Linked DNA regions of Magnetococcus marinus MC-1. The protein of the gene in region 2 interacts with the protein of the main gene of each other region in a pairwise test. Links are inferred from orthologs where the notes say so. Each region holds a gene or a part of one and is shown on either strand. Other genes may lie near its edges.

The links.
Region 1: the proteins of mrdA (region 2) and MMC1_RS11900 interact in binary tests that used the Escherichia coli proteins (3 or more experiments, as listed by UniProt). The link is inferred for Magnetococcus marinus MC-1 from one-to-one orthologs.

Annotation. Positions count from the first base shown.
Region 1 is NC_008576.1:2,952,051-2,955,493, reverse strand. What follows is about bases 292-3,416. They hold MMC1_RS11900 (penicillin-binding protein 1A), read right to left. Parts: upstream 3,086-3,416; coding sequence 497-3,085; downstream 292-496. Other genes in these bases: MMC1_RS11895 (hypothetical protein), read left to right, coding at 3,306-3,416. Outside these bases: MMC1_RS11905 (NnrS family protein), read right to left, coding at 1-181; more of MMC1_RS11895, read left to right, coding at 3,417-3,443. UniProt on the Escherichia coli protein: Cell wall formation. Synthesis of cross-linked peptidoglycan from the lipid intermediates.
Region 2 is NC_008576.1:1,717,288-1,720,605, reverse strand. The notes cover bases 69-3,068. They hold mrdA (penicillin-binding protein 2), read right to left. Parts: upstream 2,484-3,068; coding sequence 654-2,483; downstream 69-653. Other genes in these bases: mreC (rod shape-determining protein MreC), read right to left, coding at 2,982-3,068; mreD (rod shape-determining protein MreD), read right to left, coding at 2,470-2,985; rodA (rod shape-determining protein RodA), read right to left, coding at 69-657. In the rest of the region: more of rodA, read right to left, coding at 1-68; more of mreC, read right to left, coding at 3,069-3,318. UniProt on the Escherichia coli protein: Catalyzes cross-linking of the peptidoglycan cell wall. Responsible for the determination of the rod shape of the cell. Is probably required for lateral peptidoglycan synthesis and maintenance of the correct diameter during lateral and centripetal growth.

The DNA.
Region 1 (3,443 bases), 1.2 Mb from region 2 along the record:
CAAAAACCAGGGCGTGTCCATGCCAAAATACCGGCATCAAGGGGGTGTTTACCAACATGGGTACCAGGGGCCACCCCTCCGGCAGCAGCAGGGTGGCAACCCAGAGCGCCATGGCGAGAAGACCGTAGAGCAACCCAAACAGGAAAAAGGGGCGAAAGGGGGTGCCAAAAAGAGCAGGCATGGGAGCTCCAATCAAGAAAAGGGGCGAGGATTCTGGAACAATGTGGTGTGGGCTGCCGCTTACAAGAATGCGACCATGGGCTGCGGCCAGCCCTCCAAAAACGGGTGTTGGCTCGTCGAATCCTTCTCATAGCCGCCGCAAGCGATGCTGTTAAAGCCGATGTGTTATGGCGATGAGCTGCGCAATCCCAACTCCAGTAACGATACCACGCTATGCTCTAGGAAAGCGCGCGCACACCGTTTTTTTAAATCCGGTCTCAAACGGAGCGAGCATACCCCAAGGGAGGCATTTGATAGGCTCCCCTTGGCCGTTTCTTTAGTAAAGCCCAGAGGGAATGGAACCGCCATCGGTGGCGCTGCCCATAGGGCTGCCTTGCTGCATGGGGTCGCTGCGCCCATTGGGGTTAAATTGACGCATCTCTTGAGCGCGAACCTGACGATCTTCAGGTTTAAACGCTTCCAGCACCACCCGCTTGGTGGCATCGGTCACGGGGCCGCCACTGTCGCCATCCACCGACTCTAAATAGATGCCGGGAGGTACGGGGAAATCCACAATGGGGCGGTCTTTGAGTGCCTCTTGCATATAGTCGATCCAGATTGGCAACGCCGCACGGGCACCGGTCTCTTTATAACCCAGGGTAGCATAGTCATCTCGACCTACCCATACCGAGGTGACTAAGGAGGGGCTAAAGCCAAGGAACCAAGCGTCCCGCAGATCGTTGGTGGTGCCGGTTTTACCCGCCAAGGGACGGTTGATAACCCGCGCCTTTTGGCCGGTGCCATGGGTAATGACGCCCTTGAGCATGTTGGTGATCTGATAGGCTACCTGGGGCTCCATAACCTGTTCTCCAAACATATTTTCGTGGCCCTTGGGCAGATCTTTATCCCGCCCCTCTAACATGTTGGTGATGGAACGTTCGGTCTCTTTATGGCAGAGCTGGCAGTCGCCGCTACGATGGCGAAAAATGGTGCGTCCATAACGGTCTTGCACCCGTGCTATATAGACCGGCTCCACCAACTTACCGCCATTGGGAAAGGCTGCATAGGCTTGGGCCATCTCCATGGGTGAATAGTTCATGGTGCCCAGAGCGATGGAGAGATCTTGACGGGCTTCAGGAATATCCAGACCAAATTTTTCCACAAAAGGCACCACCTGCCGCACACCCAGGTTTTTTAGGAGGCGGATGGTCACCAAGTTGCGTGAATGTTCTAACGCTACCCGCAGCGTGGTTGGGCCGTAGAAGCGGCGTTCATAGTTTTCCGCTTTCCAGATCTTGCGCTCGCCGGTCACACTATCGCGATAGACAATGGGGATGGGTGCATCATCAATGCGGCTGGCCGGGGTGTAACCCTGGCTGAGAGCCGCAGCATAAATGAACGGTTTAAAGGCCGAACCGGGCAACCGTTTGGATTGGGTGGCGCGGTTATACTCACTGTTGGAATAGTCATACCCCCCCACCATGGCGATAATTTGCCCGGTGTTGGGGTCCATGCTGATGAGGGCGGCTTCGGCATCGGGCTCCTGCGCTAAAATAGCCTGATGGCCGGGCTCCAGATCCCCTTTGGCATTGGGGGTTAACGCCGGTTTAAGATCCACCAAAATGATGTCACCAGGTGATAAAATAGCGCTTATTTTATCAATGGCTTTGCCGGGCATTAAATCCTTTTCCGTGCGGGGTCTGGCCCAAGCGACAGCGGAGAAAGGTAAATCAAAAGTGTGCCCCTTGGCGAGCATGATTTTGGCCGCCCCCTGAGGGGGAACCTCCAACACCACGGCCTTCACAAAACCTTGCGTGGTGACCGGATCTTTTTCCACCTGCTCCAGCCATTTAGCGAGGCTGGCTTTATCCACACTCTCCAGTTTGCCCATAGGGCCCATATAACCATGCCGCTGGCTATAGGCCACCAGCCCATCCCGCACGGCTTGTTGGGCGGCCACCTGTAGGGTTGGGTCCAGGGTGGTGTAGACATCCAGCCCACCCCGGTAGAGACGGCTAGAGCCCCACTCTTCTAACAGGGTGCGCCGTACATGTTCCAGATAGTGGGGTGCAACCTGTTCCAGGGGCACCTGGGGGCGGGCTAACTCCAGGGGGCGGGCGGCCTCTTCAATGGCCTGTTCACGGGTGATTTGGCCCACGTCAAACATGCGCTGCAAGATCACCAATTGACGGGTTTTAGCGCGCTTTTCATAGTTCCATGGCGAGTAGCGAGAGGGCGCTTTGGGCAGCGCGGCCAGCATCGCCATCTGGGCAATGCTTAACTCTGAAACATCTTTATTAAAGTAGATGCGTGCAGCCGAGCCAACCCCATAGGCCCCGGCCCCCAGATAGATCTGGTTGATGTAGAGCTCCAAGATCTCCTCTTTAGTGAGGGTCTCTTCGATGCGCAGGGCAAGGATGGCCTCTTTAATTTTGCGGGTATAGCTTCGCTCGGCGGTGAGCAGAAAGGTTTTGGCCACCTGTTGGGTGATGGTCGAGGCCCCTTGCACCACCCGTCCAGCGATGGCGTTGGTGATAAAGGCGCGTAGGATGCCCACGGGGTCTAAGCCAAAATGGCTGTAAAAGCGGGCGTCCTCCGTGGCGAGGAAGGCGTTGACCAGCATGGGGGGAACATCTTTGATGGGAATAAATTTGCGTCGTTCAATGTAGAACTCGCCCATCAAACGATAGTCCCGCGCATAGACCCGCGTTACCAATGAAGGGTGATAATCCTGCAAGCTGCGCAGCGAGGGCAGATCGCGGGAAAATTTAAGATAGATGGACCAACCATAGATCCCCCCGCCCAGGGTCAGTAACAGCCCCAGCACAAAGAGACGCTTAAACCAGCGCCATATCCAACGGGATTTACGTTTTGGTTTCGCCGCACCTTTTGTCGGTGCACTCTTGTCTGTATGATTTTCCGGCATGGAGTGGTTTCGCCGTTCCGTTTTGGGTGAAATCAATGAACCTATGGCGCACCCCAAACCCTAGGGGCACTCAAAAGTGGATAGTTTACCGTTTATGAAGCTGTTCCAAAAGGTCACGCCGTGCATTTGGGCGCAGATTCTTCTATTTGGCCTCATTTTTTTGCTCACTCTACCGGTTTGGGGGGCAACAGCCCGGTTGGAGCAAGGCGCACAGGGCGAGATGACACTTTTTTTGCCCCTGGAGGCACTCTCTAAAGATCCCAAACTTTGCCAAGTGTTGGAGGGTTGGCCAGAATATGGACTGAGCTTACAGTGCCCCTCTGCGTTATGGCAACAGATTGCCCCGCCGGTGCTGGAT
Region 2 (3,318 bases):
ATCATGCAGACTGTTCCACACCATGGGCATCGCCGCCCCTAGCATCACCACCGCCCCCAGCAGCACCTTCCAGGATAGTCCTGCCACAAAAACCACCGCCATGCCCACCACAGCCACCGCCACCGCGGTTCCCAAATCGGGTTGTTTAAGGATAAACACCAGGGGCAAACTAATTAAGACCACCGGACCCAGCAGATCTTTTAAGCCTATGCTTTTGGCCACACTGCGATCATGAAACCAGCGCGCCAAGGCGATGGCCAGCGCCACTTTCATCAACTCCGAGGGTTGCAGACGCACCACCCCCAGATCAATCCAGCGCCGCGCCCCCATGCCAATGTGACCCATGGCAAACACCGCCACCAACAGCAGCAGCACCCCAAAATAGATCACATAGGCATTATGCCGAAACAGCTTATCCCCAGACAGGGCCAAGGCAAAAAACAGCGCCAACATCACCCCAACCCGCAGGCCCTGTTTAAACAACACCTCACCATCCCCTCCAGTGGCCGAGTAGAGCACCCCAAGCCCCATGCCTAAAATCGCCAACAGCGCCAGTAGCAACCCCCACGGAAAGCGATAAATGCGTTCGTCCAAGGTTAACCGCTGGGGCGACGCGCTGAGCACCCCCTCGCGTTTAATACGGGTTTCGCTACTCATACGGGGCGGCGCTCACAGCGCTGTTGGCGGCGGGTAAAATAGGCATCCATAATGCGCTGTCCCACCGGTGCTGCCGCACTGCCCCCATGCCCACCATGCTCCACCACCGTAGCAATGGCCAACTCTGGGTCCACAGCCGGGGCATAACAGACAAACAAGGCATGATCCTGATGACGCTCGTTCTGACTGGGGATAGGCTTGCCGCCCACGGTATCCACCTTGTGGGCAATAACCTGAGAAGTACCCGTCTTACCAGCCGCCTTGACCGTTACCGGTTGCGCGTTACGGGCCGTGCCCAAGTAGCCATAATAGACCTGCTCCATTGCTGCCCGCACCAGTTGCAGATGCTCTGGATCCAACCGGGCATGGTTTAACACGCGGGGTTCGTAGCCACCGCGCGGTCGAACCAACGAGGGCTGGTAAAGGGTCCCTCCATTGGCAAGCGCCGCGGTCATATTGGCCAACTGTAATGGTGTTGCCGTCAGATAGCCTTGGCCGATGGCGGTTATCAATGTCTCCCCTGGGAACCAGGATTTGCGAAAACGCTGGCGTTTCCACTGGCGCGAAGGGTTAACCCCTCGCAACTCCCCCGCCAACTCGATACCGCAGGGTTGCCCAAAACCCAAACGTGCCGCCATGTCATGAATGCGGTCAATCCCCACCTTTTCGGCAATCCGGTAAAAATAGACATCACACGATTGGGCCATGGCCTGATTAAGATCCACCCGCCCATGTCCACCCCGATGCCAGCAATTAAAGCGGTGCCCCTTATATTCCCAATACCCCGCGCAGTGGAGTTTTTGCGTGGCTTCCAAAACCCCGCTATCCAGTGCGGCCAGTGCCACCACCATTTTAAAGGTCGAACCAGGGGGATACTGCCCCTGAAGCACCTTATTGGCCAACGGACGCTGCGGATCGTTGATGAGTTGACCCCAGGCTTCGCTGCTAAAACCTTGAATAAAATGGTTAGGGTCATAAGCGGGTGAGCTTACCATCGCCAACACTTCACCACTACGGGGATCCAGCACCACCACACCACCCGCGCGATCACCCAGTGCCTTTTCGGCATCTTGCTGCAAGGCAAGATCAATGGTAAGCACCAGATCTTCACCCGATTTAGGTTGGCTGGCACGCAGTTGGCGCACCTGTCGCCCCACGGCATTGACCTCGATTTCTGCAATACCCTCACTACCGCGTAGTTTTTTTTCCAGCGCCCGCTCCATGCCACTTTTACCCACCAGATCCCCCGAGCGAAACGCCACTCGGCGAAAGCGCTCTCGATCCCGTGGGGTTACTTCACCCAGATAGCCCAGCAGATGCGCCGCGCTGGCGCCATGAGGATAGTTGCGGCGGCTTTGCGCCTGGATCATCATGCCGGGAAAAGCGTGTTGACGCCCCTCCAATCGACTCACCTCTTCCCAGCTCAGGTTATCGCGCACCTGCACTGGCAAAAAGGCCCGTTGACTTTTAATCTGCTTTAACAAACCTTTGATCTGTTTTTCATTGAGATCCACCAACTTACGCAGACGCGCCACCAAGGGCATAATCGGTCCGGCCCGCTCGGGCACGATCAGCAACCGATAGTCGGGCACATTGTCCACCAAAACCTGCCCAAAGCGATCCAAAATACGCCCCCGTGGTGCAGGTATGGGGTTCCAACTGATCCGGTTATCCTCGGCCAAATCTTTATAGTCCCCACCTTTGAGCACCTGCAACTGGAACAGACGCCCCGCCAGCAGCAGCATCAACCCACCTTGCAGGCCCCCCAACAGCAAGACCCGTTTACGGGCATCAAAGCGAAAACGTTCATACTCATCTTCCAGCACGAGGTGTCTCTCCTAGCCAGATACGGTGAATATGGATCAGCGCCCCGACCACCAGCGGCGCCACCAGCGCGGTGGAGACCACCCGCCCCAGCAGCAGCGGCCACCGCACCCCCCACCCCTGCACCAGGGTGGCTAGACCCAACTGTATCATTTGGTCCAACAGCGACAACAGCGCCAGGATTGGCACCAAAAAGATGGCATCGGTCGCCCGCAAACGTGGCCCAAAACGGCGGATCAGCAGGGTAATCAAAATTTTACTCAAAGCGTTGATCCCCATGGGACCACCGCTGAGCAGGTCCACCGCCACCCCTGCCCCAAAGGCAGAACCCGGTCCACAGCGGTCAGGCCGGTAGAGACGCCAATAAAAGAGCGCCACCAACAACAGGTCTGGACGAAACACCGACCAAGCCTGATAAGGCAACGCCACCTCCTGCACCGCCACCGCCAGCATGAGACTTAACAGCGGCAACCAAGGTGCCAGCAGGCTCCCTGCTAGCGTCATGGTGTGTTTGTCCCCTCGGGCAGCAATCCCAAGGGGCGCAAATCGGTGCGATCCGTAATGGTGGCCTCCTCACCCTCACTAAGGGGTTCGGCATCCACCACCGGCAGCATGAGACGCAACTCCTCCAAGCGGTCAAGATCCACCAATGCCCGGGCGGTAGCCTGCATAAACAACCCATCCGCATTGGGATTAAGCGAGGTCACCCGAGCAACCCCAACCCCTTTGGGAAAAACCCCACCGGTACCCGAGGTAATGAGCAGATCCCCCACCAAAATATCCCCCCCCTTGACCACAAAACGTAGCTCCAGAGTACTGCTGTTGGTCCCAGCCACC